4 regions of the Solibacillus sp. iso_87 genome follow, and region 1 is predicted to be linked to each of the others. Evidence: riboswitches for the same ligand, from Rfam matches in the RefSeq annotation. Region 1 holds a riboswitch; each other region holds the start of a gene.
What was found. Region 1 has a riboswitch for cobalamin ahead of cobT (nicotinate-nucleotide--dimethylbenzimidazole phosphoribosyltransferase). Riboswitches for the same ligand answer to the same signal wherever they lie in the genome.
Positions count from the first base shown of each region.

Region 2: linked by a shared signal. The riboswitch ahead of AC0VXV_RS06170 (hypothetical protein) and the one ahead of cobT (nicotinate-nucleotide--dimethylbenzimidazole phosphoribosyltransferase) in region 1 are both predicted to bind cobalamin.
Region 3: linked by a shared signal. The riboswitch ahead of AC0VXV_RS03180 (ABC transporter substrate-binding protein) and the one ahead of cobT (nicotinate-nucleotide--dimethylbenzimidazole phosphoribosyltransferase) in region 1 are both predicted to bind cobalamin.
Region 4: linked by a shared signal. The riboswitch ahead of AC0VXV_RS08120 (glutaredoxin family protein) and the one ahead of cobT (nicotinate-nucleotide--dimethylbenzimidazole phosphoribosyltransferase) in region 1 are both predicted to bind cobalamin.

Region 1 covers NZ_CM149656.1:3,105,259-3,113,161, reverse strand. Annotated here, with positions in the region: gene AC0VXV_RS15955 (histidine kinase N-terminal 7TM domain-containing diguanylate cyclase) at 1-1,088, shown strand, start outside; gene AC0VXV_RS15950 (hypothetical protein) at 1,236-1,469, shown strand; gene AC0VXV_RS15945 (hypothetical protein) at 1,495-1,794, shown strand; gene AC0VXV_RS15940 (4-aminobutyrate aminotransferase) at 1,820-2,158, shown strand; gene AC0VXV_RS15935 (MBL fold metallo-hydrolase) at 2,185-3,108, shown strand; cobalamin riboswitch at 3,158-3,335, shown strand; gene cobT (nicotinate-nucleotide--dimethylbenzimidazole phosphoribosyltransferase) at 3,428-4,486, shown strand; gene AC0VXV_RS15925 (hypothetical protein) at 5,057-5,368, shown strand; gene AC0VXV_RS15920 (YunC family protein) at 5,457-5,759, opposite strand; gene AC0VXV_RS15915 (choice-of-anchor I family protein) at 6,169-7,903, shown strand, end outside.
Region 2 covers NZ_CM149656.1:1,268,652-1,276,554, forward strand. Annotated here, with positions in the region: gene AC0VXV_RS06140 (pyroglutamyl-peptidase I) at 1-120, shown strand, start outside; gene AC0VXV_RS06145 (leucine-rich repeat protein) at 256-2,448, shown strand; gene AC0VXV_RS06150 (isopropylmalate synthase) at 2,523-2,756, opposite strand; gene AC0VXV_RS06155 (metal ABC transporter ATP-binding protein) at 2,867-3,613, shown strand; gene AC0VXV_RS06160 (metal ABC transporter permease) at 3,629-4,495, shown strand; gene AC0VXV_RS06165 (Fur family transcriptional regulator) at 4,492-4,902, shown strand; cobalamin riboswitch at 4,967-5,148, shown strand; gene AC0VXV_RS06170 (hypothetical protein) at 5,309-5,866, shown strand; gene AC0VXV_RS06175 (ABC transporter substrate-binding protein) at 5,856-6,797, shown strand; gene AC0VXV_RS06180 (bifunctional adenosylcobinamide kinase/adenosylcobinamide-phosphate guanylyltransferase) at 6,868-7,410, shown strand; gene cobS (adenosylcobinamide-GDP ribazoletransferase) at 7,423-7,903, shown strand, end outside.
Region 3 covers NZ_CM149656.1:614,990-622,892, forward strand. Annotated here, with positions in the region: gene AC0VXV_RS03155 (acyl-CoA dehydrogenase family protein) at 297-1,475, shown strand; gene AC0VXV_RS03160 (transporter substrate-binding domain-containing protein) at 1,472-2,344, shown strand; gene AC0VXV_RS03165 (amino acid ABC transporter permease) at 2,418-3,128, shown strand; gene AC0VXV_RS03170 (amino acid ABC transporter permease) at 3,142-3,852, shown strand; gene AC0VXV_RS03175 (amino acid ABC transporter ATP-binding protein) at 3,865-4,620, shown strand; cobalamin riboswitch at 4,719-4,911, shown strand; gene AC0VXV_RS03180 (ABC transporter substrate-binding protein) at 5,053-6,000, shown strand; gene AC0VXV_RS03185 (FecCD family ABC transporter permease) at 5,993-6,991, shown strand; gene AC0VXV_RS03190 (adenosylcobinamide amidohydrolase) at 6,991-7,903, shown strand, end outside.
Region 4 covers NZ_CM149656.1:1,648,804-1,656,706, reverse strand. Annotated here, with positions in the region: gene AC0VXV_RS08150 (3-oxoacid CoA-transferase subunit B) at 1-190, shown strand, start outside; gene AC0VXV_RS08145 (GntP family permease) at 301-1,737, shown strand; gene AC0VXV_RS08140 (3-hydroxybutyrate dehydrogenase) at 1,854-2,621, shown strand; gene AC0VXV_RS08135 (alpha/beta hydrolase fold domain-containing protein) at 3,024-3,479, opposite strand; partial or broken gene AC0VXV_RS08130 (alpha/beta hydrolase) at 3,518-3,730, opposite strand; gene dut (dUTP diphosphatase) at 4,403-4,840, opposite strand; cobalamin riboswitch at 5,012-5,194, shown strand; gene AC0VXV_RS08120 (glutaredoxin family protein) at 5,351-5,575, shown strand; gene nrdI (class Ib ribonucleoside-diphosphate reductase assembly flavoprotein NrdI) at 5,572-5,940, shown strand; gene nrdE (class 1b ribonucleoside-diphosphate reductase subunit alpha) at 5,937-7,903, shown strand, end outside.

The DNA.
Region 1 (7,903 bases):
TGCTGTTGATTTCCCATTGGAAGGAAACGGCTAAGACATATCGTCCACAATTGATCGCGTTAATGTTCGGTCAGCTCGTTCCGATAGTAACGGCCTTTCTTTATTTGAATGGATTAACACCTCCTGGGGTGGATCCGGTACCGATGATTTTATGGCTTTCTTCATTATTATACTTGTGGGCAATCAGCACATCGCAGCTGTTTCGGATTATGCCGATTGCGAAAGATACAATCTATAATAGTATTAATGATGGGGCCATCGTATTGGATGAATCTTACCGGCTTATTGAATTCAATCAAGCATCGAAAGTGATGCTACATAATTTGAATAAGTCGATGTTCGGCAAAAACTTTGTGAAGTTTTGGAAGGAGCAGACAGGGGAGGCCCTGCCATTCAAATTAACGGCCGATATTGAGGACGTTCAAGAAGTAAGGTTATGTTCCGAACATGCGGAGCGGGTTTATCAAGTCCGTATTACTTCATTGGAACAAGCGAGAAACAGCAAAGGACTGTTGTTGGTTTTTACAGATATTACGGAAATCAAAAGGCTACAGGAAAAACTGGAGCAGCAGGCTTATTATGATGAGCTGACTAAGATTTATAATCGCCGCGCATTTCTGCAGCAAAGTGAGCAGGATTTTGTGGCAGCTAAGGAAACAAGTATGCCATTCACGGTCCTATTAATGGATATCGATCATTTTAAACGGGTGAATGATACGTACGGGCATCATATTGGCGACCAGTTGCTCGTGCACGTCGTAAATGCTTGTCAAACAAAATTGCTGGATGGCCATTTCTTCGCGCGTTACGGCGGAGAGGAATTCGTCATTGCGCTGAAAGGGTTCAATGAAGGAGAAGGTGAAATATTAGCCAACCAACTCCGAACTGCCGTTGAGCAGGCTCCGCTCATGACGGAAGCAGGGAATCTTTCAGCTACGTTAAGTATTGGTGTCGCGGAAGTAGTGGACTGGACAGAAGAAACACTGTATCAGCTATTACATAAAGCAGATACCGCTTTATATACGGCGAAGGAAGAAGGACGCAACCGCGTGAAAGTGTATGCGGCAAGTGATAGTGTACTTAGTTGATTTGAGGGATACCAGCATGGAGAAATTCATGCTGGTTTTTTTATTTGTTGAAGGGGTGTTGTGAGTTTTATGAGCTGAATTCCATACTACCTAGTGTTAGTAGAATATGTTAGCATAGTAAAATAATAACTAAATAGGAGTGCAGTTATGGCACAAGGAAATTCAAAAGCAATTTCTATATGTATTAGCTTAATTTTAGCTCAAATTATGTGCGCGGGTTTCTTGTTTAAAAATATCCAGCTACTTATTAATCCGTCATCAGTCATTGCTAAATGGTTAGCAGGGATTTCCTTTATCCTGTTTTCGTTTTTGTTTATCGTCTCGTTATGGGCGACAATCAAACATTTTAAAGGAACAGATGCGTTGGACCATCATACATAAACAATTTTCAAGAAGGGGGATTGTGATGATCGGATTTATTTTAACAGGGTTTTTGTTAATTTTTGCGAGTAGGAAATTTTATAAGCATAGGGCGGTTTTTAAACAGCTTTCGAAAAAAGAATGGCTACAATTTGCTGCAGGTTTTTTATTGGCATGGGCTGGGGCCGTTTTCATCATTATAGGTGGTTCCAATATAACGGATATGATTGAAATCACATGGCTAAATAACCTATTAGAAATTGGATTGATTTTGATTGGATTGGCGTTAGCAGGCATCATTCTAAATAAAGTCTTGCCGAAAAAAATTAAGGGAATTTATTCTTGAGAACAGCGAAACGGGGAAAATGAAAATGGATGATATAATCGGGTTTGCAGTAGTTGGAATTATAATTGCTTGTTTAATTTATGCTTTAATTAAACAAATTAAAGAGACAAAGTATAGCGGAAATTGCATTGGCAGCCCGCTGTATCGAAAACAATTGTCTAGAAAAAATAAAGTGATGACAGTTGCGTTATTTGGATTCCTTGTATTTTACATATTGAATATCGTGAGCGGTATCACTTCATCTATCCAGATATCAGAAAACTTTACTACACGCGGGGCTTTATTGAGTCTTTTTGTTTACTTTTTTGCAAGGATAGTAATGAAACCAAAGCAGGTTGATCATAGTAGGAATTTATATAATTAAGCTTTTAGAGGTAGGAGAGTGCTGCGATGAGAGAACGCTTTTCAAATTTAGACGAAGATGATCGACTCGGGACATTTAAAGATGTTCTGAAGTGGCAGCGATCAAAGCAAAAGAAAGTTGTCGATTACGAAGTACCGCAGTGTGAAGAAAAGCAGAATGCGTTTTTACAAAGTAACCGTTCAGAGCAGTCTGTTACGTGGATTGGTCACTCGACATTTTTGATTCAAAAAGAAGGGCTCAATATATTAACGGATCCGGTTTGGGCAAATTGGATGGGTGTGGCGAAACGGTTAACGAAGCCGGGATTGCGGTTAGATGAGCTGCCGGATATTGATATTGTACTTATCTCGCATGCGCATTACGATCACCTGCACGTACCGACGTTAAAGGCATTGAAAAAACGAAACTCGGATATATTATTTCTTATTCCGGAAGGGCTCGGTTATTTAATGAAGCGTCATAAGCTGCACAACTTTATCGAGCTATCATGGTATGACAAGTATGAAGCAGGGGCGCTCGAAATTCATTTCGTTCCCGCGAAGCATTGGACAAGACGCATGCCGTGGGACACGAATACATCGCATTGGGGCGGCTTCGTATTGCAAACGGTATCGGATGAGCAAAGTATTTATTATGCTGGAGATAGCGGATATTTCAGAGGCTTCAAAGAAATCGGCGAACGCTTTAACATTCATACAGCATTAATGCCGATTGGTGCATACGAGCCGGAATGGTTTATGCATGCCTCCCACGTGACACCCGAAGAAGCGATCCAGGCGTTCTGTGATGTCGGGGCACAAGTGTTCATCCCGATGCATTACGGTGCGTATATGCTGGCCGATGATACACCGAAAGAAGCGATTGACCGGCTGCATTTCCACTGGCAGCAGGCGGAGTTGGAAAATGCGGAGCTGAAAACATTGGCGATTGGGGAAACGTATCAAAGCTGAATGCATACACCTCTTGACGAAAAAACAGGTTCAAAGTAAAGTAATGATAAATTCATCAAGCATTAGGTGCCCTTTAAGGGAGAATAGGGAATAAAGTGAAAAGCTTTAGCGTAATCCCAACAATGTATAGAGGAGTTTCGTAGCAAAACCCACTGGATGTAAATCTGGGAAGGGGTTATGGAATCGAGAATCTGAGCCAGGAGACCTGCCTAATACGCTTACTGTTTATAGACACTGGATATGTCTGTAGTTTATTTGTTATCGAATAAACTGCAGGCTATTTTTATTGTCAAAATTCATTTTAATGGGGGAAACGAATATGGAATTATTACAGCAAACGATTGAACAAATTCAGGAAATCGACCGACAAATGGAAGACAAAGCACGACAGTACATAGACTCATTAGCAAAACCGCCTCAAAGTTTAGGGAAGCTTGAATCTTTAGCTATGCAAATCGCTACAATTACCGGCGAGCTTGCACCGAAAATTGATAACAAAGCGATGATCGTTATGGCCGCAGACCACGGTGTGTATGAAGAAGGGGTAACGCCGAACCCGCAAAGTACAACGGTTTTCCAAACACTTTCCTTTCCAAAAGGGACGACAGGGATGTGTACGATTGCGAAAACAACGAATGCAAAAGTCATCCCGGTAGATATCGGAGTAAAGGAAGATTTACCTCAAGATGCGGGAGTAATCATTAAAAAGGTGAAATACGGGACAGACAATATGGCGAAAGGTTCTGCCATGACACGAGAAGAAGCGATTCAGGCGATTGAAGTAGGGATTGAAGTCGCTGTTGAAGCCATTCAAAACGGTATCAATCTTATCGGTACCGGAGAAATGGGTATCGGGAATACGACGCCGAGTGCAGCGGTTCTTTCAGTACTTCATGGCTGTGATCCGCTGGAAGTAACGGGCTTCGGAGCTGGAGTTGGAGCTGGCGGTATCGAATATAAAGCCGAAATTATTCGAAAAGCGATTGCATTAAATAAGCCGGACGCGGATGATCCGATTGATGTTGTGGCAAAAGTAGGCGGACTGGAAATTTGCGGGATGGCGGGAATCTTCCTTGCAGCAGCGGCGAATCGTGTACCGGTCGTAGTTGATGGGTATATTTCAACCGTTTCAGCATTAATCGCTTATAAATTGAATCCGAATGTGAAAGCGTATTTGATTCCATCGCATTTATCGGAAGAGCCAGGTGCAAAAATTGCGGCAGCGCTTTTAGGACTTGAACCGATGTTGCATATGAATATGCGACTTGGGGAAGGATCGGGTGCTGCATTAGCGTTCCCGATTCTTGATGCGGCTTGTTCGATGATTACGAATATGGTCACGCTGGAAGAAGCGGCAGCGCTCTTAGTAGCCAAGTAGAAAAGAGTTTCAAGAAAAAAAATTCATAAAATAAAATTTACTAAACTGGCTACATTAAAAGAAACAATTACTTTTCATGTAGCCTTTTTTTCAATGAATAAAGTGTGCCCGGAAAATAAGTACGGTTTTTCAGTCTATTCCATTTATTTTACCAGTAAAATACCAATAAGCGGAACTTTATCGTTTATGCAGCCAAGCAGAGACGATAAAGAAAGCTCTACCCAATCCTTGTAAATGTAGTGTGCGACCAAAACATTACAGGTAATGGACAGAACTTGATTTAATTTTACAGAAAATTCGGTGAAGTTCAAGCAATTGTCCTGTCAAATGCATTCCCTCTGTAATATCCTATATTAACTAAATGTAAAAACATACCCGAACTGTTAATAATAGATAAAAAAGTGCTTTTTTATTCGAACATGGAATAAAGTAAGCGGTAAATAGGGTATGGAAACGTAAGACCAATAAAGAGGAGAGGCGGGAGGGGCATTAAAGGAAACGGGGTGATCACTATTTCTCCGTATGTGAAAGGTCGTTTTTGAATATATTCGAGAAAAGGATGAAGATAATATGAATCAAATTTTTAAAAAAGATGAGTTTATTATTATTCCTTTTTATAAAGGGCGAAAGCAGGAGTATATGGTCGTCAATACGAAGAAGGAATTTAAAAATGGACATACGCACTTAAAGTCATTTAAGATGGCCAAGTATTTGATCAATCTTGCGCGATGCCAAAAAATTAATTCCGGGTTAAGACCATATTTATTAACAAGCCTTACAAGAATATCAGCAGATCGTGAATATATTCAGAAATTGGAAGAGCTTCTAGCCGTAAAAAGAAGTAAAGGATCAAAAGCTTCTTATTATAATAAAGCAATTTAATTACAATAAAAGTATAGACCGCTTTTTCAAGAAATTGAAAGAGCGGTTTTTTGCATGGAGCTCATTACCTGAAAGCTCAAATATTTGGCTAAATCATTTTTAATAACGCGTCTTCACCAATCATACCTTCTTCGATACCGCACGCTCTCGCTTCGTATGTGACGGATTCCAGTGGAGCTTTAAGTAAGTCATCGATCGTTCGAACACCAACTGCACGCCCAGCAATGATTTTACGATCGGCCAACTTTTCATTTAACAGTCCGACATCGAGTGCACCACACATAATGTACCCATGCTCATTCGAAATCGTCAGCAATGTTGTTTTAGGTAATTGAACCGTTACAGCAGTAAATAAATGACCTTGAAGATCAATCGTTTCCGTATAGACGATAACCTTCTCCCCCTTTCATATAAATCATATGAAACAATTGAAAAATGGTACTTGTTTTCGGGGAAATTTATGTAGGGTATTTCAAAAGAGCAGCTTTTTCCACTTTACCCAGCTTTCGTTCTACATTCAAGGTGCCAAGTTCTACTTTCTGGCCGAACTGTTCTACTTTCAAGCCGGAACTTTCTAATATTCCCGAACCATTCCTCTTTTGAGCTAAGTTGTTCCACTTTCCCCAGCTTTCGTTCTACAATCAAGGCACAGAGTTCTACTTTCGCCCCAATCCGTTCTACTTTCCCCGGTCTTTCATTTCACCCGGCACAGCAATACTTACAAACTCTAACAAATCCTTTATATAACCTTAACATTCCACCTTTACACTTAGAAAAAATGTAAAGGTGGAATGTTGTCTATGTCTAGGAAATTATTAGCTGCTGCACTTATTGGAGCGGCGGTCACTACACCTGCCATTGTCGCAGAAGCAGCGTTAAGTCTGGATGCCCGCTATGATTCAGGTGTTCAAAATGAAGATGGCGGTACAACGGAAATCGTTGCGTATAACCCGCACTCACATGCAACATATGTCGTAAATGGCGAAACGAAAAAAATCGAAGCAATCTCACTCAACTATACAAAAGACGGAGCAATGAATTTAAAGCCTTTCCTTTCGATTGATATCGCGAAAACGATTGCCTCATTTGACCAAATTTTTGAATACGGGGACTTAACAAGTATTACGGTACATCCGAAAGAAAATGTGATTGCGGTGTCTGTACAGGCAAAAGGCTACAATACTGCCGGTTATGCCGTAGTACTCACTGGTGAAGGCAAGCTTCTTGGCGCTACAAAAGTAGGCAGTCAACCAGATAACATTACATTCACAACAGACGGGAAGAAGCTTTTAACGGCAAATGAAGGCGAACCGCGTGAAGGTTATGGCAAGGATATTGTGGACCCGAAAGGCAGCATTTCTGTTATTGATACAGCAAACGGCTATGACGTTCTAACAGAAGAGACGCTTTTCTTCGATGCATTCGATACACCTGAAAAGCGCGCGGAGCTCGTGGCAGACAATGTAATATTAAAGAAAAATACGAACCCTTCTGATGATTTAGAGCCAGAATACATAGCAGTTAATGAAGCGAGCACAAAAGCATATGTAGCGTTACAGGAAAACAATGCCGTTGCCACTATTGATTTAACATCAAATGAAGTGGTGTCTGTAAAAGGTCTTGGCTTCAAAGACCACAGCAAGCCTGGCAATGAAATCGATTTATTGAAAGACGGCAAAATTGATATTAAAAATGAAAACTATTTCGGAATCTATATGCCGGATGGAATGGCGACCGTCTCGATTAATGGCAAAGATTATCTCATCACGGCAAATGAAGGCGATGGACGGGAATGGGGCGATGAAGACAGCGAAAACTTCCATCTGAATGAAATTGAAACAGAAGAGGAAATTGTGACGTATGACACATCCGGATATGACGGCTTTGTCGATGGACAGGATTATATTTTCGGTGCACGTTCGTTTGCGATTTTTGATGTAGAGACGATGGATGTCGTGTTCGATAGCGGCAGTGATTTCGAAAAAATTACAGCCCAGCACCATCCCGAACATTTCAACGCAAGTAATACGAACGTAAAACTTGATAATCGCAGCGGCAAAAAAGGACCTGAGCCAGAAGATGTGAAAGTCGGCAAAATAGGTGATGAAATCTTTGCCTACATTGGGCTGGAGCGCATAGGCGGTGTCATGATGTATAATATCACAAACCCGGCAAGCGCAAAGTTTGAAGACTATTTAAATTTACGTGAATTCTCGGATGAAATCGCAGGTGATGTCTCTCCAGAAGGGATGGCTGTCATTACAAAGGAGGACAAACAACAGCTAGTTGTCGGTCATGAAGTGAGTGGTACGGTGACAGTGTTGAATGTAACAGAAGAACCTTCCGTATTTAAGGACATCAAGAACCATCCAGATAAAGAGGCAATCGATAACGTGACGAAACTTGGATTATTCAATGGTGTAAATGAGACAACGTTCGCACCGAACAAGCCATTTAACCGTTCACATGCAGCATTGGTACTGCACCGATTATCGGGCACACCGGCAAGTGATGTTACGAATTTCAATGACGTGA
Region 2 (7,903 bases), 1.8 Mb from region 1:
GCATCATTCGAGCTGGCGATTGAGCACGGTCGAATTCCCGGCTGGTCAATGCGTGATTTGACAGCTGCCATTGAACTGGCACTTGAAGTATGTGCTGAAAACGTAGTGCTGGCACGGTAAGTATTATAAATTAAATCAAATATCCGGTTATCAAGAAAAGCAATTATATATTGCTTTTCTTTTTATATTTTTTGAAACTTTTTCTTAATTTTTCCGTCAGTACGTTGCTAAACAAATGAAAAGGAGCGATTAACGTTGAAAAAGACAATATTTACATTACTGATCATATTGTTTGTCGTAATGATATTAAAAAATCCGGTTCAAGCAGCAGAACAGAAATCTTTTGGGGATGTAACATATAAAATTGTTACACTTGAAAATGGTAAACAAGAGGTACATATTACAGGATTGACGACACATAAAAACCGCATTGTTGTTCCGGAAAAGATTGAAGGGTTGCCCGTTGTTGAGTTAGTCGATCGTGCATTGTATATGGATCGCTCGGATTATGCTTCTGATGGGACATATTCTGAATGGGATATACCGGGCTATAAGGATCTCTTTATTACTGAAATTGAATTACCGAAAACGCTTAAAAGAATAGGCAAAGAAGCACTTGCCAATCACTTGATCGAAAAGATTTCTCTTCCGGATGGACTGGAAGAGATTGGGCAAATGGCTTTTTCTGGTAATAGCCTGACGACTATTACTATCCCGGCGTCTGTGAAAAAAATAGGCGGGGATATTGTTAGCGGTAACAGAATCAAAACGTATTCATTGCCGCCATCATTTAAAAAATCTGAAAGTAAAAAATCCGGGAACTTTCTTTACGAAAAATTTTCGCATAACGGCAAAACAGAAATTCGAATTACAGGGCATACATTAAAAAAAGCCCAAACAAAAATAACTGTTCCAAATCAAATAAACGGATTACCCGTGACAGAAATTGGAGATTATGCATTTGCTTATCATAGTAGCTTACTCGGACATGATATAGACTATTCAAAACCTTTCATTAAAGAAGTAATACTTCCTGAAACGATCCGTGTAATTGGAGACTATGCGCTGTCAGGCGTCTATTATAATAATATTAATCGTGATTTTTCATTACCGCGCGATTTAGAAGTAATTGGAAATTATGCATTTAAGGGTAACTACATTACGAATAAGGGCAATAATTTAAAACTGCCGGCAAATTTGAAAAGTATTGGAGACGGAGCTTTTCAGTGGAATAGACTGGTGGCTGTTACTATACCGTCTACGGTTACATCAATTGGAAAGTATGCATTTGAATACAATAGGTTAACGGACGTAACGATTGGCAGCAATGTAAAAAATATTTCAGCAGGGGCTTTTAGTGGTAATGAAATTTCTAGTCTAATATTACCGAAACAGTTGAATTCAATTGGAGCCGAGGCTTTTGCTCATAATAAATTACGAAAATTAATGTTGCCATCTACTGTCAAATCAATTGGGGATTTTGCATTTACGTATAATGTATTGGAAGATGTCTCTCTGTCAACTCACCTGCAGACAATTGGCGATGGTGCATTTATACAAAATAAGCTGACCGTCTTAAAAGTGCCGGGTGAAGTTAAAAATCTGCCATTCAATGTAATTGCAGATAATCCACTTCAGGCGGTTATATTGCAAGGATCTTCGACGAAAATTTCATCGTATACGGCCTCAAGAAGAGGTTTTGATACTACTTACTATAATGTGATGGAAAAGCTGGATAAATTGTACTTGGATAAAAACTTTAAAGAAGATTGGTCAAATTGGGATACGGTCATTTCCAATCCTGCAACGTTATATGTAACATGGAAGGGACAAGAACCGGTTGTTTATGAAGGTGAAACTGGTGAACCGATTAAAGAGGAGCCAACGGGCGAACATCCTGTAACGGATCAACCAGTTCCATCCAATCGTTCGTTTCCAGATACAGAAACTCACTGGGCAAAAGATACAATTGCCGATTTTGTGGCAAAGGGAATTATATCCGGTTATCCCGACGGTACATTCCGTCCGAATGATCTGATGCAACGCAAACATGTCGCAAGTATTTTAGTGAAGGTGTATGAATTAAAATCAGCACTAGCACCTGTTGAGTTTAAAGATGTAACTTCGAATCATCCAAACCATACGGCTATTTCCAAATTGCAGCAAGCGGGGGTCATTCATGGATCAGACGGTTTATTTCGACCAAATGATACCCTGACACGCGGCCAAATGGCAAAAATTTTAGTGCTAGCATCCAACTTTACGCCAGGCGGGCAAAAAACATTCCCTGACGTTCCACGTACTTACTGGGCGCATGACTATATTGCCGCACTTGCAGATCTTAATATTGTGGGGGGAAGTAACGGTCAGTTTAATCCGAACGGTGCTGTTACACGCAGTCAATTTGTAGGGATGCTGGATAAGGCATTGAAAGTAATGGAAAAATAGTAAGAAAAAAATCAGCCGTATTATGGCTGATTTTTGTTTTAGATATAGATAATTGAACGGCAAACTCTTCTAAATTATAAACCGACTAGCTTCATCAATTTTTTATAGCGTCTATCCCCAAGCAGCTTATGGATTTTTTGTAAAACCTCTTTTGGAACGCCGGTAAGAGCCCAGCTGATATTGGCATGCTTCAGAATCTTCTGCAGCTTCTGAACTTCCTCAATGCTCAACTCAAGTCCCTGCTGTTTGGCGAAATCCTGCAGTTGCCTGTCATTCATTCCTTTTAAGTTATCAAGCCATTGTAGCATTTGAATTGTCTTCATCCTTTCAAGTTTAATCCCTTTACATGAACATAAAACTGCATTATACTAACTTGATGTAAATCGTAATGATTTTGAATTAGAAAGAAGCGAACGAAATGAAAAAACCATTGATTGAATTGAAGGATGTTTCCTTTCAATATGAATACACACAAGCATTGAAAAATATTTCGCTACGTGTCAATGAAGGCGACTTTTTGGCGTTAATCGGTCAAAACGGTTCCGGAAAATCGACACTTTTGAAATTAATTTTAGGACTGTTAAAGCCCATGTCAGGGGAAATTAAATTATTTGGCGAACAAGCAAACCATTTTAAACACCGCGAATGGATTGGCTATGTTTCGCAAAAATCCAATGCCTTTAACTCGGGGTTTCCTGCAACGGTCGAAGAAGTCGTGAAAAGCGGTTTATCGCAAAAGGTCGGGCTCTTTAAACGCTATCCAAAAGATGCGGATTTTCTAGTAAAAGGTGCTTTAAAAGATGTCGGCATGGAGAAATTTCTAAAACGGAATATTGGTCAGCTTTCCGGAGGGCAACAGCAGCGTGTATTCATCGCACGTGCATTAGTGTCCGATCCGAAGCTTCTTATTTTGGATGAACCGACAGTCGGAATTGACCGTGAAAATGTGCAGGCATTCTATGATATGCTCGCACATTTGAATAAGCATCACAATATGACAATGATTTTAGTTACACATGATGTGGACACGGTTTCGGATCGAGTCAGTCATGTCGCATGCTTAAACCAGTCGATCCATTTCCACGGATACAAAAATGATTTTGATACGATTTCGGAAGAACAGATTGCTAGCTGGAACGGCCACTCTGTTCGAAAGATTCATTAAGAGGAGCAGGCCGTTATGATAGAAGCTATATTAAACTATGAATTTTTACAGAATGCCTTTTTCTCAGGGCTTATTATTGGAGTAATAGCACCATTGCTTGGTGTATTTATCGTAGTAAGACGTTTATCGCTTATTGCAGATGCACTGTCGCATGTTACACTGGCGGGGATTGCGGGAAGCTTGTATTTGAGCCAATCGTTTGCAGCGCTGGCATTGCTGAACCCGATTTATCTAGGGATTGTCGCATCTGTAAGTGGTTCGATTTTAATCGAACGATTACGCAGACTGTATAAACATTATGAAGAACTTGCGATTCCGATTATAATGTCTGGCGGTATCGGTGTGAGTGCCATTTTTATTTCACTTGCAAGCGGATTTAATGCGGATTTAATGAGTTATTTATTCGGCTCTGTATCTGCTGTGTCTCGTCAGGATTTATATGTTGTACTGGCAATTGCAGTCGTCGTTGTTTTATTTTTAATTCTGTTTTTTAAAGAGCTTTTTGTATTGTCGTTCGATGAGGAATATGCGAAAGCGAGCGGTTTACCCGCGAAATGGATTCATTTAATCTTTATGATTGTTGTCGCACTCGTAATCGCAGCAAGTATGCGTATTGTCGGAATTCTGCTTGTTTCAAGCTTAATGACATTACCGGTAGCTGCAGCGATGCGGTTGGCTCGCGGCTTTAAAGAAGCGATCATTTTAGCGATTGTATTTGGAGAGCTGGCAGTAGTAATCGGACTTGTTTCTGCATTTTATCTGAACTTGGCACCGGGTGGAACAATTGTTGTCACATCGATTTTGATCTTACTATTAGTAATTTTATTAAAAAAACTTGTTTTGAAATTCACGATTAAAACGGAAGGGGAAGAAGTACTGTGAATGCAGCGCGCGCGTGGGAAATATTAAAGGATAATGGCTATAAAAAGACGGATAAACGAGAGTTGATTTTGGGTATGTTTGCAGCTACAGACAAATATTTGACTGCCCGTGATTTGTTATCAGTATTGAAAAAAGATTTCCCTGGGATGAGTTTCGATACAATTTACCGTAACTTGGCCACTTTTGTGGAGCTTGATATTTTAGAAGAAACAGAATTAAACGGTGAGCGTAATTTCCGTATGCATTGTGAGTCGGATCACCATCACCACCACTTTATTTGCCGTGATTGCGGGAATGTAAAGGAGCTGTCTGTTTGCCCGATGGAAATGCTCGGTGAAAAACTGCCGGGTTATGCTGTTGAGGCTCATAAATTTGAGATTTACGGGAAATGTCCGGAATGTCTGTAGGTAGCTGTAAAAAATATTTATTGCATAATTTTTTTTATATGCTAAAGTGATTAAGACAAATTGAATAAATTTGCAGGAAAAAGATGCATTATGCATAAATGGGAATTCGGTGCAAATCCGAAGCTATATCCGTAACTGTAAGCGTTGACGAAAATAAGTGTGATACCACTGCTAATATAGCGGGAAGGTACTTATGAGTAAAGTGAGACGCAGAGCCAGGAGACCGATCTTTTTCTTATCGTAACATCCCTCTTCGGAATTAAAGAGAATGTACGGCAGTCACTGATCGAATGAGCATTGTTTTACACTCTTTTATTGATTTTTGAAGCCATCCATTTTCTTGGGTGGCTTTTTTTCGTTCACTCGTTAATTTCGGTGTGGTACTACTTGAAGTGAGGAGAATTTTATGAAAAAGGATATCCGTTTTTCCTGTTATCCGTTTATGCGGGAAAAATCTAGCTGCGTCGATTATGAAATCCGCACCGATTCTTTGACGACGCGAATCGGTACAATCTTTCCAACGTTAGTTAATGATGCATCCGGTCAAGTCGTCTTGGAAGATCTAAGGAAGATTCAACCGTTAGCCTATCATGCCAATGGTTCGGTCCGCGGTAAATTGGCCATTACATCAGAGGATATACAATGGCTAAGCGATCGATACGATTTTTATGTAGATGAAGTCGGGGAAACGATTCAGCAATTTGTACTGCCCCAAGGAATTGAAAGTGCCGCGAGACTGCATATTTGCCGGAGTGAGGCGAAAAAGTCTTACAGAGCATTACATAAAGTAAGCGAAGAAAGAGAAGTGGATGAAATTCTGTTTGATTTTCTCGGACTGCTGGCCAATGTATTTTTTGTCATGGCGGTCTATATGAATCAGCAGCATCAACAGGAGGAAATTCCATTTATCTCAAAATCCTATCCAACGAAAAAGAAAAAAGGAGTTACAACAAATGAAATTTAATAACAAATGGGTCGTTGCTTTAGCGGCAACATTATTACTGGCAGCATGTGGATCAGATGAGGAAAAAACAGAAAAGGACATTAATAATGCATCCAAAAATGATGGCGCTTCCTATACAGTTGTAGATGACCGTGGTGTTGAAGTGACATTCGATGAAGTACCGGAAACGATTATTTCCCTACAGCCAAGCAATACAGAAATTTTGTTTGAACTGGGCGTCGGAGAACAAATTATCGGTGCAACAGAATTTGATACATATCCGGAAGCCGCACAAGAAATTGAACGTGTTTCGACTTCTACAGTCATTAATGCAGAACGAATTGTTGAATTAGATCCGGATGTCGTGATTGCTTACACAATCGGAGAGGAAACACAAATTACCCAATTGGAAGATGCGGGTTTAAAAGTATTTGTAATTGCCTCTGCGGCGACATTTGATGATGTTTACTCGGATATTATCCAGCTATCTGAAGTAATGGGTGTCGAAGATAGAGGGGAGAAAGTTGTAGCCGACATTAAGGCGCAAATCGAAACAGTACAGGAAAAAACAGCGAATGTCGATACGAAGAAAAAAGCCTATTATGAAGTGTCGCCAGCTCCGGATCTTTGGACTACCGGAAGCAGTACGTTCCAGCAGGAAATAATGGATCACGCAAATGTTGAAAATATATTTGCTGATCAGACGAGCTGGATCAGTGTGACAGAAGAAGATGTTATTACTCGTAACCCTGAAATTATTATTACACCTGCAACGTATATGGAAAATGCAGTTGAGGAAATTCTTGGACGTACAGGCTGGGATAAAATACAGGCAGTCACAGACCAGGCAGTTTATTTAGTGGATGGGGACATTATGTCACGTCCTGGACCACGTATTGGTGAAGCGGTAGAAATTATGGCACAATCAATATACCCGGAACTGTTTAAATAAGTATAGAATAGAAGGACATGCCTTAGTTTAGGCATGTTCTTTTTACATGTAAGGATGAGGAGGGAGACGATTGATCTTTATAACGGGTGGTGTACGTAGCGGGAAAAGTGCTTTTGCAGAGAAATACGCAAGGCAATTAGGTGAGACAAAGACGCTCTACTATATCGCGACAGGAGTATCTTTTGATGATGAAATGAAAAAACGGATTATCCGCCATCAGCAGGACCGTGAAAATCAGAATGCCAACTGGAACACAGTGGAAATGCAAGTTGAAGTTCCTGTAGCAATCGGACAACTTTCTAACGAGGCAGTTGTGCTTTTTGAATGTGTGACAACATGGCTTTCGAATGTACTGTATACATATGAACAAAAAAATGAAAATAGAGAATATATTGATAATTGCATCAAATCGATGCAAAAGCAATTGCTAACTTGGCGGAAGCAAGGTGCTACAATAATAGTTGTATCTAATGAAGTGCTGGATGAACTACCTTCACAATATGAGGAAGTAAATTTATATCGTAAATTGTTGGGAGAGCTTCATCAATGGATTGTCCAAAACAGTGATGAAACATATGAAGTACAATTTCAGCTTGTACAGCAGTGGAAATAAGGAGGAAACAAGTTGAAAAATAGTTGGAGCGGTTTTTTATTAGCTGGGCAGTTTTTTTCGGCAGTGCCGATTAAAAAACAATTGGATATGAATGCCAAGTCTGTTACATGGATGTATGGATTTTTGCCAATTGTCGGATTGCTGATTGGAGCCATAATTAGTAGTGGCGTATTTATACTATCTCGCTATAGTGAGATTTCAGATCTGCTATTGGCGATTTTGATTGTTATCGGGTTGATCATCCTGACAGGGGGTCTGCATTTAGACGGATGGATCGATATGAGCGATGCGTTCTTTTCTTATGGAAAAAAGGAGAAACGGCTAGAGGTATTGGATGATCCGCGAACAGGCGCTTTTGGGGTTATTAGTGTTTTTTGTTTACTCGTATTAAAAATCGGCGTTATTTATGAAATGCTATTGCATGGTCAATTGGCGATTGTGCCGTTTTTAATCTTCATTCCCTTTATAGCGAGAATGGGGATGCTGCTATATT
Region 3 (7,903 bases), 1.5 Mb from region 1:
TACAACCTATTTTAGAACAAATGAAGTATATATTAGAAAAACGCAACTTTATTAGAACAATAAAATTATATTAGAACTTTTACAAATATATTAGAAACCTGACCCCATATAATTTTTTTCAAGGAGAAACCCCTTAATTACTTCGGAATAGACCAGAAAGATACACAAGTATGTCACCACGCCTAATTCCTATATAAAAACTTGGTAATGCCTATTGACTTCTTAATATTCAGAAAGTAATATTAATTCCAATAGAGTAACTATGTATTGGGATAAACATGAAGGTGGTGCTTTTCATGAGCAAAGAATTATTTATTCAAACAGACGAGCAAAGACAATGGTTGAAAAAGCTCGAAACGATAGCAGATAGTGTGAAACAACATGCACAGCAAACAGATGAAGAAGCAGTCTTCCCGTTTAAAAATTTTAAGAAGCTACGAGATATAGGTTACACGAAAATAACGTTGCCGAAAAATTATGGTGGTGACGGCTTTACTGTATACGATGCAGTGTTATTACACGAGACATTATCGAGCTACTGCGGCAGTACTGGTTTAGCTGCATCGTGGACGTTGCAAAACGTCGGTGAAATTTTTGAAAATCGCTATTGGGATCAACAGAAGCTGGAGTGGTTCGGTGTACAAATTGCCAAAGGTGCCACAGTCAATCGTGCAGTAAGCGAATTTGCGATGGGGAGTCCAGTACGAGGCGGGCGACCAGGAACGACAGCAAAGCGAGATGGCGATTCATACATTATAAGCGGTCGCAAAAATTACACGAGTGGTGCACCGGATTTAGACTACTTTTTAGTATCGGCATGGGTGGAAGAAGACGATCATTTGGGATTCTTCTTAGTACCAAAAACAGCTGCTGGTGTATCGGTTGAAAACACGTGGGATGTTGCATCGATGCGCGGTACAGGAAGCGATGATTTAGTTCTGGAAAATGTCCGGGTAGATGTTTCTAATTTAGTTGAAATTCCTAGTTATTCTACAGGTTTTAAGCTAAATGGCTGGCTGCTGTTAATCCCTGCCACTTATTTAGGAATTGCACAGGCAGCGCGCGATTACGCAGTTGATTTTGCCAACAGTCACTCACCGAACAGTATTCAAGGGACAATTGCCCAATTGCCGAATGTCCAGATGCTGATCGGAGAAATGGATTTAGCATTGACGAAAGCCCGTTTTACCATTTACGGAGTGGCTCGACTTTATAATGATCCGGCGAAAAAGGCTGCCATCATCAATGAAGTGAATATCGCAAAACATGTCGTGACAAATACCGCCATTGAAGTTGTCGATAAGGCGATGCGACTAGTAGGGGCGAAAAGTTTACAACGCTCTAACCCACTACAGCGATATTACCGTGATGTGCGAGCAGGCCTGCACAACCCGCCGATGGATGATATTACGATTAAACGCTTAGCAGAAACCGCGATTGAAAATAATTTAAAAACGAAAGAGGTAAACATATGAAAATCAATAAATTTATTAAACTGGCATCTTTAAGTGTTGCAGCTGCAACAATTTTAGCAGCGTGCGGCAATGACCCGGACTCAAGCTCAGCTAGTACATCATCTTCGAGTAAAGATGGCGTAACAGTTGTTAAAGTAGCGTACGACCAAGCGGGAAAGCCAATGACATTTTTAGATGAAAACGGCAATGCGACAGGATATGACGTAGAAGTAATGAAACTTGTCGACGAAGCATTACCGGATTATGAATTTGAATTCGTTGGTACTACGAACGATGATTTACTAATCGGTGTCGAGCAAGGGAAATATCATGCAGGTGTAAAAAATGCATTCTGGACAGAAGAACGTACACAGAAATACATTTTCCCGCAAGAGTTTTTAGGATTAAGTAGTGCAGGATTAGTACTGAAAAAAGAAAACGAAAACATTAAAAATCTAAGTGACTTTGCTTCAGCGGGCTATACGCTGGCACCTATCGCAGCAAACAATGCCCAATACACAGTCATCGCGGAATACAATGAAGCAAACCCTGACAACCAAGTGAAATTACAAGCAGGTGAAGAGTTCACTGTGGATGTTGTTCAATGGGTAAACGAAGGCCGCGTTGATGGGGGCGTTCAAATCGAAGGAGCATTCACAGGGCAAGTATTAACAGAAGGCGGACCATATTACCACCTAAAAGATGAAGTCGTATACAACGAGTTTGCGGTTATTAAAACATGGCCGTTATTCAATAAAAAACAGCAGGAATTTGCAGACGCGTACGATAAAGCAATTGCAGAAATCAAAGAAACAGATGCTTTACGTGAGCTAAGTAAAGAGTTTTACGGCAAAGACTTATTTGAAGTACTAGAATCAGTAAATCGATAATTCCTTGAAGCTGCTTAAGTTGTTGCTTAAGTAGCTTTTCTTATCAACATTTTAAAAGAAAGGTCGGAGAAATGTGGAGAAATATTTTGATGTGTCGTACATTTGGTCTGCGTTGCCCAATTTATTACCATACTTATGGATTACACTTTATATTGCAGCATTTTCTGTTATTGGCGGGTCTGTTTTTGGTCTACTACTAGCGGCGGCAAAATTGAGCTCCAATAAAATACTTAGGCTTTTAGCAAATGGCTATACGACCGTAATCCGTTGTACACCATCGATTGTTTTACTGTTTCTAGTGTATTACGGCATTCCCGCCTTTGCGGAAGGGGTATTCGGGATTTACTTGCAAAATGTACCGACAGGCGTATTTGTTGTTGTTACATTTAGTCTGCAATTTGCGGCAATGATGTCAGAGGTGATTCGCTCTTCGTATTTGGCGATCGACCGCGGGCAATTTGAAGCGGCCGTCAGTGTAGGATTAACACCGTTTCAAGCTTATCGTCGCATCATTTTCCCGCAGGCGTTTGTTGTTGCTCTTCCAAACTTCGGAAATGGTCTAATTTCAGTTTTACAAGAAGGGGCACTTGCTTACACAATCGGCTTTATCGATATCGTAGGGAAGGCAAACTTAATTATTGCGAACAATTACGGAACACATACTCTTGAGATTTACATCGCATTAGCGGTTATTTATTGGATACTATCCATCTCCATTGAAAAAATCTTTGCCTTGCTTGAAAAAGCATTCAGTAAAGGGAAACAATCGATTAAAATAACGTAGGAGGGGGCTTACAATGGGATTGATCAACTGGCAATTTTTATTTGATACGTTTTTTGTTGCATTAAGTGGTGTTCCAGTAGCGCTTCTCGTTACGGTTGTTTCACTTTTTGTAGCCGTACCATTAGGTTTTTTACTAGCACTTGCACGTGTTTATGAAGTACCGGTCATCAACTTTTTTGCGAAAATCTACATCTCATTTGTCCGCGGTACACCTGTTATTATTCAAATTTTCGTTTTATATGCAACGATTCCCTTGCTGTTAAGTGGGTTGTTTGAGAAATACAATATCGACTATCCAATTTATGAAGTGAATCCGTTATGGTATGCATTTATCATTTTTTCATTTAATACAGCAGCAGTACTAATTGAAGTGTTTCGATCGGCCATACAAACTGTTCCGAAAGGTCAGCTGGAAGCCGCTCAATCAGTTGGACTTACAACAGCACAGGCTTACCGACGTATTATTATTCCACAAGCATTAGTGTCTGCGATGCCGAACCTGTGTACAGCGACGATCAACTTAATTAAAGCAACATCGCTCGGGTATGCGATTTCATTACAGGAAATCACCCTTAAGGCAAAAGTAGAGGCGAACTTTGGATACAATTATTTAGAGGCATATATTGATATTTTCATTGTTTATTTAATTATCTGTATGACGGTTGAATATTTATTTAAATGGTCTGAGAAGCGTTTAAGTCGCTATAAAGCGGTGACAGTTTAAGGAGGAATCGGAATGCTTGAAATTAAAAATATTCATAAAACATTTGGGGAACTCAAAATATTAAAAGGGGTCGATTTAACGATTGATAAAGGGGATGTCGTCGTCATTTTAGGTCCAAGTGGTTCGGGAAAAACGACATTGCTGCGCTGCATTAACTTTTTGGAACGTGCTGAAGAGGGGACCGCAAGTTTCGACAATATTTCGGTTGATTTAAATAAAGCGTCGAAAAAGGATATTTTAGCGATTCGTAAAAAAACTGCATTCGTCTTTCAAAACTACAATCTATTCAATAATAAAACAGCGCTTGAAAATGTAGCTGAAGGGCTTATCATCGGGCGTGGTATAAAAAAAGACGAAGCATATACAATTTCTAAAAAGGCCCTTGATAAAGTGGGCTTATCAGAGAAATATGATTCTTATCCAAGCCAATTGTCAGGTGGCCAACAACAACGTGTTGGCATTGCACGTGCTGTTGCATTAAATCCGGATATTATTTTATTTGATGAGCCAACATCAGCACTCGATCCTGAACTAGTAGGGGAAGTATTAGGTGTGATGAAAGACATCGCAAAAGAAGGGACGACAATGTTAGTCGTTACACATGAAATGTCGTTCGCGCGCGATGTGGCCAACCGTGTCATTTTCATGGACGGCGGGAATGTTATTGAAGAAGGCTCACCACACGAAATTTTCGTGCAGCCAAAAGAAGAACGTACAAAGCAATTCCTGCGCCGCGTACTTCCAGATGACTATACCTACCATATTTAAGGATAATGGGCATCCATTCATAGCTTACGTCAAATTATCTGACACTTTAATAAATCTGCATACATTCCGTTAATCTTCCGTTATAATAAAGGCATAAATTAAATATGGACGATAAAGGTTCTTACTCGTTGGATTGAGTAAGGAGTAAAAGGGAAATCGGTTCAATTCCGATGCGGTCCCGCCACTGTAATTGCTAGTTAAGAGCAACATGCCACTGAAAAAACTTTTCGGGAAGGCGCTCTTTAACGTTCATGCCTAAGCCAGGAGACCTGCCTTTATAATGCCCTGAATTATACCTACGAGGATAGGATATGGCGGATAAATTCTTTTTATTGAATATTATTTGCATATGTAAAGCTTCCTTCGTTTATAAGTAGGGAGCTTTTTATTTTTGTAGAAAATTATACAAAGAGATTTCAGGAGGTTTTTATTATGAAAAAATGGCAACTGCTTTCTTCCGCAGCATTACTTACATTAACATTGGCGGCATGTAATTCGGAAAAAGCTATAGATGAACAATCAACAAAGGGAAGCACAGAAGTAACTGAAACAGCACAATTTCCGGTTACATTAAAAGATGCTTTAGACAAAGAAATTACACTTGAAAAAGCACCGGAACGCATAATTACATTAGCCCCATCGAATACGGAAATTTTATTCGGCCTAGGATTAAACGATGAGATTATTGCTGTGAACGACAACGATACATATCCTGAAGAAGCATTATCAAAAGAATCAGTTGGAGGAATGGAGTTCAATTTAGAGCAAATAATCAGCCTGCAACCCGATTTAGTAGTCGCACATGAATCCGGAATGTACAGCTTCAATGAACAGGCAATTGCGCAGCTTGAAACAGTAGGCATTCCTGTCTTTGTTGTAAAAGATGCGAAAACATTTGAAGAAACATACGAAACAATTGAACAAATTGGACAGCTGACAAATAAAGATCAAGAAGCCGAAGAAATGATTGCCTCTATCAAAGAGGGGATTGAAGAAATTGAAGTGAAAGTAGCCGACCTGGAAGAGAAGTCCGTCTTTGTTGTTGTTGGGACAAATCCAGAACTATATGTTGCTGGACAGGAGACGTTCATTAGTGAAATGCTTGAAGTATTAAATGTAGAAAATGCCGTTCCGGAACTCGGGTGGCCGCAGTACAGCTCGGAGCAATTTGTAAAGAGCAATCCGGATATCATTTTAGTAACATATGAAAACGACTTGGCAGCAATCGAGGAAAATGATGCATATGCAGAAATGGATGCTGTGAAAAACGCCAATGTGAAATTAGTCGATAGCGATACGACAAGTCGACAAGGTCCGCGTATTGTAGAAGGTATTGAATCAATTGGGGAAGCAATTTATCCAGAGGTATTCAATGAATAAAAAATATTCAATCGCCTATGTACTATCGATTGGATTACTTTTAAGCAGTATATGGATCGGCATTTCGTTCGGGTCTGTTAATATTCCGTTTTCGACATTGTGGGATAAAACAACAGATCCGGTTGCATACAGTATTTTGTGGAAAATCCGAATGCCACGCGTCATTTTAGCCGCATTAATCGGGGCTTCTTTAGCAATTGCGGGGGCAGCATTCCAAGGGTTGCTTAAAAACCCTTTGGCAGATCCATACACATTAGGTATTTCATCAGGGGCCTCGGTAGGTGCGGTAATGACAATCTTTTTAGGCATTTCCATACCGGTGCTGGGTGTATTCACATTGCCGGTATTCAGTATGGCTGGAGCTGCATGTACGATGATCATCGTCCTGACATTTGCCAGACTTGTTGACCGCTCGATGAAAATGGAGACGCTGATTTTGACGGGAATTATTTTCAGCTCGTTTTTAGGGTCCTGTATTTCCTTAATGGTCGCACTTACTGGTGAACAGCTACGAGAAATCATCGGCTGGCTTCTAGGAAGTGTATCGATGCGAGGGTGGCCATATGTCCGGATGGTTCTGCCATTTATGGTGCTTGGAACGGCAATTATTTGGCTGACTCGCCGTGAATTGAATGCGATGATTTATGGAGAAGAGCGTGCCCAGTATTTAGGGGTAAATGTTAAGCGCAGCAAGTATATGATATTGGCGGGCGGTTCCATTCTAACAGGAGCGGCTGTTGCTGCATCCGGGACAATTGGATTTGTCGGATTAGTAGTACCGCATATGATTCGCCTGCTAATCGGAGCAGACCATCGACATTTATTGACATTGTCGTTTTTGAACGGTGCAAGCCTGCTCGTCATTTGTGACTTAGTATCGCGAACAATTATTGCTCCTATCGAACTGCCGATTGGTGTTATTACTTCCTTTATTGGAGCACCTGTCTTTGCCTATATTTTCTTCAAGCAACGTAGAAAGGTTGTTGCATAATGTTAAAAGTAAATAATCTATCCGGCGGTTACGGTGGGAAAACGGTTGTGAAAAATATGACGTTTCACATGGAAAAAGGAAGAATTCTCGGGATTCTTGGTCCGAACGGCAGCGGAAAATCGACATTACTGAAACTGATCAGTGGTGTGCTGAAGCCTGAAACAGGTGAAATTTTCATCGAAGAGAAACCGCTTAAAAGCTATGACAACAAGCAATTGGCGAAAAAGATGGCGGTTCTGCCTCAATTAAATGCAAGTGCATTTACGAACAGTGTATATGATGCGGTTTCGTTAGGACGTTACCCCCATCAAAGCGGATTCTTTTCTTCCTGGACCGAAGAAGATGAGACGACAGTTCAGCAGGCAATGGAAAGCACAGGTGTGTCGCAATATAAAAATCAGTATTTGGAGTTTTTATCGGGAGGCGAGCAGCAACGGGTATTTATTGCCCAGGCACTTGCACAAAATTCGGAGTTGCTTCTATTGGATGAACCGACAAACCATTTGGATATCGCCCATCAAAAGCAGATTCTGGATATGATTCGGATGCAAGTTGAGGTGCAGGGGCTGACGGTTGTCTCGATTTTCCATGATATTAACTTGGCATCACTTTATTGTGATGAACTCCTTCTGTTGGAAAATGGTGAAGTACGGGCGTTTGGCGAGCCGCATGAAGTCGTATTGCAAGAACAGATTGCCGATGTGTATCAGGCTCGAATTGCGACATATCCTCACCCGGAGCTGCCAAAACCGCAAATTACGATGCTGCCAACGAATGAAATGGAACGAAAAGCTGCGACAATCCAGATGGACCAGTTTCAAATAACAGAAGACTATATCGAATATCAGGCCCAGGCACCGCTGAAAGTTATTTCTTCTGCTGTACATAATGCCGGCATAGGCTGGTATGACA
Region 4 (7,903 bases), 1.5 Mb from region 1:
AGAATGTTCTTTACCTTTAACTGGCAGAGGCGTAGTCCATAAAATTATTACGGAAAGAGCCCTAATTGAAGTAACATCACGCGGTTTAGAACTTAAAGAAGTATTTGAAGGATATTCTGTTGAGGATGTAATCCAAACGACTGAAGCAAATTTAATTATTGAGAATGTAAAAGAGAGCGTTTCTATTTAACTGTTTTCCTGCCAGATAAATGATGTAATACACCATAAATAAGAGTTTCTTTCATATGGCTATTGTCCAAAGGATAGAACTCTTACTACTATTGTACGAGGGGGATTTATATGGATTTGTTGGTTATTCTATTGGCGCTAGGATTATTAATGTTTGCTGCCTACCGCGGTTATTCAGTCATATTATTTGCACCAATCTGTGCGCTTTTAGCGGTTGTATTAATTGCACCAAGCAATGTTTTACCATTTTTCTCAGGTATATTCATGGAAAAGATGGTCGGATTTATTAAATCATATTTTGCTGTTTTCCTATTGGGAGCTATTTTCGGAAAAGTTGTAGAAATGTCAGGGATTGCCGAGTCAATTGCCAAAACAATTGTCGGCTGGCTTGGTGCGAAACGGGCAATGCTCACGATAGTATTGCTTGGCGCCATCTTAACATACAGTGGAGTGAGTTTATTTGTAGCTGTATTTGCGATTTATCCATTTGCTGCACAAATGTTTAGACAGGCAAATATTCCTAAACGTTTAATTCCGGGTACGATTGCTCTTGGTGCATTTACCTTTACAATGGATGCACTTCCCGGGACACCGCAAATACAAAACGTTATACCAATTGCCTTCTTTAAAACGGATATCTATGCTGCACCGGTTCTAGGTATCATAGGGGCAATTATTGTTTTATCGGCTGGGTTACTATACTTGGAATCTAGAAGGAAAAAAGCCGAATTAGCTGGAGAAGGTTATTTTGGATTTGATTCGGAAACGGCAGTTACGATTCAAAGTGCAGAAGTGAAGGATGAGCCTGCTCTTCCCGATTTAACAGCCAAACAATCGCTGTCAAGACAAATCCTAGCTTTTGTCCCGCTTATTTTGGTTGGGGTTACCAATAAAATATTTGTTACAAGTATACCGAAATGGTATCCAAATGGCTTTGACTTTGAAGCAATTGGCTTGAGTGCCTATAAAGTAGATGTAGCAACATCTGCTCCTATTTGGGCAATTATTATGGCGTTGATTGTGGGGATAGTATCATCGATTGCCTATGATTTTAAAAGGGTATTTAATGGATTTAAAGAAGGTGTTAATACAGCCATTGGAGGATCGCTGCTGGCTACTATGAATACCGGCGCTGAATATGGATTTGGCGGAGTCATCGCGGCTCTTCCAGGATTTGCAAAAATCAGTGACGGAATATCTACAACATTTACAAATCCACTTGTCAATGGTGCGGTTACAACCACTACTCTTGCAGGTATGACTGGTTCCGCATCAGGTGGTATGGGGATTGCGTTGGGAGCAATGGCTGATAAGTATAATCAAGCGATTATGGCTGCGAATATTCCACCAGAGGTAATGCACCGTGTAGTGGCAATGGCTTCAGGAGGCATGGATACCCTTCCGCATAACGGAGCGGTTATTACCCTGCTGGCGGTAACAGGACTCACACATAAACAGTCTTATCGTGATATTTTTGCAATTACAATCATTAAAACCCTAGCCGTATTTGTAATCATCGCACTTTATACATTCTTTGGGTTAGTATGATAGATCGGTAGTTACTAGATGGGCTGTTCAATACACCGAGAGTTTTAAGTAGTGTTTTGGAAATCAAATTTAAACGGAGCCAGATCATTTGGCTCCTTATCAAGGAGGCGTTTTTGGTGGTACTAAATAAAGTGGTATTCATTACAGGTGCGGCACAAGGTATAGGATTTGAGATTGCGAAAGAGTTTTATACAAAAGGTGCTACTGTTGTGCTATCAGATATAAATGAAGAAAAAGTGAAAGAGTCAGCAAGCACCCTTGGAGAACGGGCAATCGGACTTAAATGTGATGTAACAAAAGAAGAAGAAATTATATCAGCAATTGATGAAACGGTACAGAAATTTGATCGAATCGATATACTTATAAACAATGCTGGTATGCAGCATGTTGCAATGATTGAAGATTTTCCGACAGAGCGTTTCGAATTGTTAATAAAAATAATGTTAACTGCTCCATTTGTATTAACTAAGCATGTGTTACCGCATATGAGAAAACAAAAATTTGGCCGTATTATTAATATGGCTTCAATTAACGGGCTTGTTGGATTTGCAGGGAAAGCAGCCTATAATTCAGCCAAACATGGTGTTATTGGTCTAACAAAAGTTGCGGCACTTGAAACTGCATCAGATGGCATAACGGTTAACGCTATTTGTCCAGGCTATGTAGATACACCACTTGTTCGAAATCAATTGCAAGACTTAGCAGCAACACGTAATATACCTCTCGAAAACGTATTGGAAGAAGTGATTTATCCACTCGTTCCTCAAAAAAGATTACTTGATGTAAAAGAAATCTCTGATTTGGCTCTATTTATCTCAAGCGAGGGAGCAAAAGGAATGACTGGTCAGGCGATCGTTTTAGATGGCGGGTACACAGTCCAATAATTAATCCAGTAATGTTCATCTTTGTTTCTAGAGGTTTTTAACATAGCTTGTGCCTCGAAATCCAAGCTGTCTCGGCTTTGTGGGGTCCTTAACTCTCACGCAAAGACCTTTATTAATTAAACGGATGCCAAATTTACTGAAGTAATGCAGGTGTGTAGAAATTTTTTCACCTTTCAACACACCTGTTTTTGTTTGTCATCTGTAAACAGGCGATACCGGAAAACTGCTTGTGGGATATGTGAAATTACCTTTGTAAACAGTCAAGGGAAAAATATGGACTTGATATTTGCTCACTTCCCTCCTTACCAGCTATTGTTAATTTGGCTTATTTATTTTGTCCTATATTTAAAAGTGTCGGATAATATACATTTCATTACTGTAAAAGCTCCTTAATAATTAGTTCTAATTTTTTATAATCTTAAGCAGTTGTTTCATTGCTTTCTTTGCTTCCGGAATCGGAAATACCGGGAAAACATGGTTCATTTTTGGGTATTCATAGTAATGGATTGCTACACCCTGTTCTTTTGCTTTATCGAGAAGCATACTTGCATCGACTAGCAGCAGTTCACCTGTCCCGATAAAAGCGGTAATTTGTCCGATGTCTTTCAGTTCTCCATGCACAGGACTTATTTTGTAGTCGGTTAACTCCAATCCGTCCGCCCATAACCTGCCAAGTTCCTGTGCGCCTATCACTCCTAGCATCGGGTCAAGTTTTTCAAGTTCTCTGTAGCGCGGATCTTCACCCCGTACATCGAGCCATGCGGAATGTAGAACAATATGCTGCGGCTGTTTTTTGGAACATCTTTTAACATCCTGCGCCAGCGCCAATGACAAGCCTCCACCAGCAGAATCCCCCATAAAAAAAAAGGAGCATCATATTTTAAAACGAGATAATCATATAAATCGTGAATGGCATTAAAGCATTCTTTATGTGTATGTTTTGGTAGCTTCGGATAAATCGGCACAATAATCGTGAAATTTGACTCCTGTGCAAGCTTCACTAAATAACGCCAATGAAAAATCAGTGGATCATTAATATACGCACCGCCGTGGAAATAGTAGATGACCTTTTCCGGTGTTTGCTGTTCATTGATTGTATAATAGTGCATGCTATTCAGTTCGTCTTTTTGTATTTGGTGCTGCTCTCTAAATTTAGCATCCAGTTCATATGGTTTCTCGTTATGTTTCATTGCAATATAATCATCTAGCAGTCGTAAATCCATAAATTTCTTCTTTGTTCCGCGAAGTATTAAAAACTTCTCAAACAATACACTTTGCACGCTTCGCATACAATGCCTCCCTTTTTTCACATCCAACTTGTTCGATTTCCCATTGTTATCAATTCGACTAAAATAAATTGATCCCCTTTTAAATGGAAAAACGTTTCCACTTATTCATATGTACGCTTAGTAACTATTAGAAAACCTCAAGATAATTTCTACTTACTACTATTTTGATAAAACAAAAATGCAATAATTCTGAAACTTTTTTCCAACCTATTTTCTATGTATTACAGGAAAAAAACGAAAGTGGATAAAAGGATTTAAATTTGCCTATCATGCCCTTTCATACCGCCGTAAATTTTTACGTACGATTTATTCCATACCGATATGAATTCTTCCGTTAGCAATCATTTATTATTTTGAAGGGTTTTCCGCTAACTTTATATTTGTTACGCTATTGCTCGTGATCGTATTTGTTTTTCAAACGTCATATAATTACATAAAATGGGAAAAGGAAGATTAAAAAGCCTGAGTTCATTCGAAACCAGGCTTTTTTCATTATTTCACTCCGCTCGAACCAAAGCCCTTATCACCGCGCTCCGTATCCGACAGTTCGTTTGTTTCTTCAATGAACACTTGCGGGACATATTGGACGACTAGCTGAGCGATACGCATTTGCTTTTCAATCGTAAACGGTTCTTTCCCGTGATTGATTAAAATCACACCGATTTCACCGCGGTAGCCTGCATCAATCGTACCTGGACTATTTAACACCGTAATCCCGTGTTTCAATGCCAATCCACTTCGGGGACGTACTTGCGCTTCGGTTCCTTCCTGCAGTTCAATCTGAATGCCAGTTTTAATTAATCCGTATTCACCAGGCAGTAAAACTTTCTCTTCAACCGCACTTAAATCCATCCCTGCATCCCCTTCTCGCGCTTGTTTCGGCAATACAGCATCCGGGTGGGCTTTCTTAATTTTCAATTGAATTGACATATTCAACCAACTTTCTCATTTATAAAATCTATTTACATGCAGTTATAACAAAACCATATTTTTTCTTTATTTTCAATAGGGAGTTTTCTAGAATTCTTATTGGATTTATGTTATCTTTCTTTAGGCTCTTTACTTTTATGTTGTTAAAGCTTATACTCAATTCAACTATATATTGTGTTTTTTTATCACGGTACTACTAAATGTAGTTTAAAAGGGAAGTTTGGTGTGAATCCAACGCTGTCCCCGTAACTGTAAATGCTGACTGAAGACGAATAGACCACTGTGCAATGCATGGGAAGGTATGTCTGACGGATGAGGCAAAGCCAGGAGACCTGCCGCGTTAAAACTACGTACATTTCTTCGGGGAATAGGAAATGGAGGCGCTCTTTAACTCGTTTCCATTTCAAGCTATCCTGTTTTCCGGGATAGCTTTTTTATTTGTCACAAATCTCGCCCGCATACATGTACGACACGATTACTAGTAATATTTATATAGCGAGGGATTCTATTATGAAACTTTATACGAAAACAATTTGCCCAAAATGCCTATGGGTAAAATCAGAACTTGATGCGGCCAACTTGGAAGTAGAGGTCATTAATATTGACCAGGACGAAACAGCTAAACAAAAAGTAATCGATGCAGGTTTTCTATCTGTGCCGTTATTTGAAATAAACGGTGAGTTTATTGCAGAGCCGACATCTATTATCGATCGCATTTCTGAAATGACTGCATGATCATTTATGCTTCACGAACTGGTAATGTACGATACATCGTGCAAAAACTCGGCTTACCCGCAAAGGAACTGGCCGAAGTGATGAAAATCGATGAACCGTATCTTTTATTTACGTATACGGATGGATTAGGCTCTGTCCCCCCTATCGTCGACCAGTTCATGACTGCGCACTTTGATTTATGCAAAGGAATCATCGTAAGCGGAAACCGGAATTTCGGTCATGGTTTTTTCGGCCGTGCTGGTGACCTTTTAGCTGCACAATACGGAATTCCGTTAATTGAAAAAGTGGAAATGCGAGGAACTCCGGCTAATTACGAGTCGATTACAGATTACTACTACTCCATTTGGAAAGAGGCATCGATATGAAACAGTATTTAAAATTAAATAACGATATTTTAAACCGTTACCGTGCAACCGGTGAACTGGATTTGGCGAAAGACAAAGAAGCAACACGCCGCTATTTTCTGGAAGACGTCAATGTCCGTTTACGCTACTTTATTGATATAGAGGAAAAAGTGCGCTATTTAGTTGATGAAGGCTATTACGAAAAAGAGTTTTTTAATTTGTACACAATGGACTTTATTAAACGTATGTACAAAAAAGCCTATTCCTACAAGTTCCGGTTCCCTTCATTCATGAGTGCTTCGAAGTTTTACGAAAGCTATGCGATGAAAAGCCGAGATGGAAAAGAGATTCTTGAAAAGTACGAGGATCGAATTGTCATCATCGCCCTTTATTTAGCACAAGGTGATGAAACGTTGGCGGAAAAGGCCATTGAAGCGGTCATGACTGCCTACCAGCCGGCAACACCTACTGCTTTAAACAGCGGGAAAAAAGCGCGTGGTGAGCTTGTCTCATGCTTTAAATTGACGATGGACGATACGATGAATTCGATCGCGGAAAACATCGGTTATTGTCTGGAACTTTCCCGTTTAGGCGGCGGTGTCGGGGTAAACTTGACCGATCTTCGTCCTTTAGGTGATCCGATTAAAGGGATATTAAACCGTGCGAGCGGGGTTATGCCCGTTGCGAAACTGCTGGAAAATTCATTCTCGTATTCGAATCAGCTTGGTCAACGAAATGGTTCAGGAGTCGTCTACCTGAATGTTTTCCACGGTGATATTGAGGCGTTCATCTCTTCCAAGAAACCAAATGCCGACGACAAAATCCGTTTAGCTACACTATCTACAGGGATTATTCTTCCAGATATTTTCTTTGAATTAATGCGCCGAGATAAAGATATCGTCCTGTTCAGTTCTTATGATATTTATAAAGAATACGGGAAACGCATGTCAGAAATTTCGATTACAGAAATGTACTACGAGTTATTGGATAATCCGAACATCCGTAAACTGAAACGATTAAATGCCCGTAAATTGTATACGGAAATTAAAAAAGCGCAGTTTGAATCAGGCTACCCGTTTGAAATATTCGATGATAATGTTAATAACGAGCATCCATTAAAAGAAATCGGGCGTGTGAAGATGTCGAATCTATGCACTGAAATTCTCCAATACCAGCAAACAAGTGTTGTTACCGACCAAAACGAGCCTAATGTATATGGCCTTGATGTTTCTTGCAATTTAGGATCGATTGACATTCACGAAGCGACGAAAGTTCAGGATTTCGGACAGCTTGTCGATACAGCAATACGTCTATTGACGAATGTTTCTACGATGACCGATATCGTCAACGTCCCTTCTGTGTCCAAAGCCAACAAAGTGATGCACTCTGTCGGTTTGGGCGTTATGAACTTGCATGGTCACCTTGTACAAAGTGGAATACGTTATGGTTCCAAAGATTCGATTGAATTTATTGATGCATTTATGGAAGCACTGAACTATTACTCATTAAAAGCATCAATGGAAATTGCTAAGCAAAAGAACGAAACGTTTTATCGGTTTGAGGAAAGTGATTATGCGAGTGGTGTTTACTTTGAAGCTTATATAAATAAAGAAGAAAAAGAACTTACACCTGAAGTGATTAAAGCACTTGGGGGTACACCGATTATTACTCGAAATATGTGGCAGCAGTTGAAGGCTGACGTATTGGAGCATGGACTATTCCACTCATATAGACTTGCAATCGCTCCTACTGGCAGTATTTCCTACATCCGCAGCTGTACCGCTTCCATCGCCCCTGTAACAGAACGCGTGGAAGTTCGTGACTATGCGGACAGCCGTACAATTTATCCGATGCCGTTTTTAACAAATGATAACCAGGAACTTTATACCGAAGCCTATGAAGTAAACCCGTATGAGCTGATCGACCTTTACGCAGCCGCGCAAAAGCATGTCGACCAGGGGATTTCCATGACACTATACGTAAC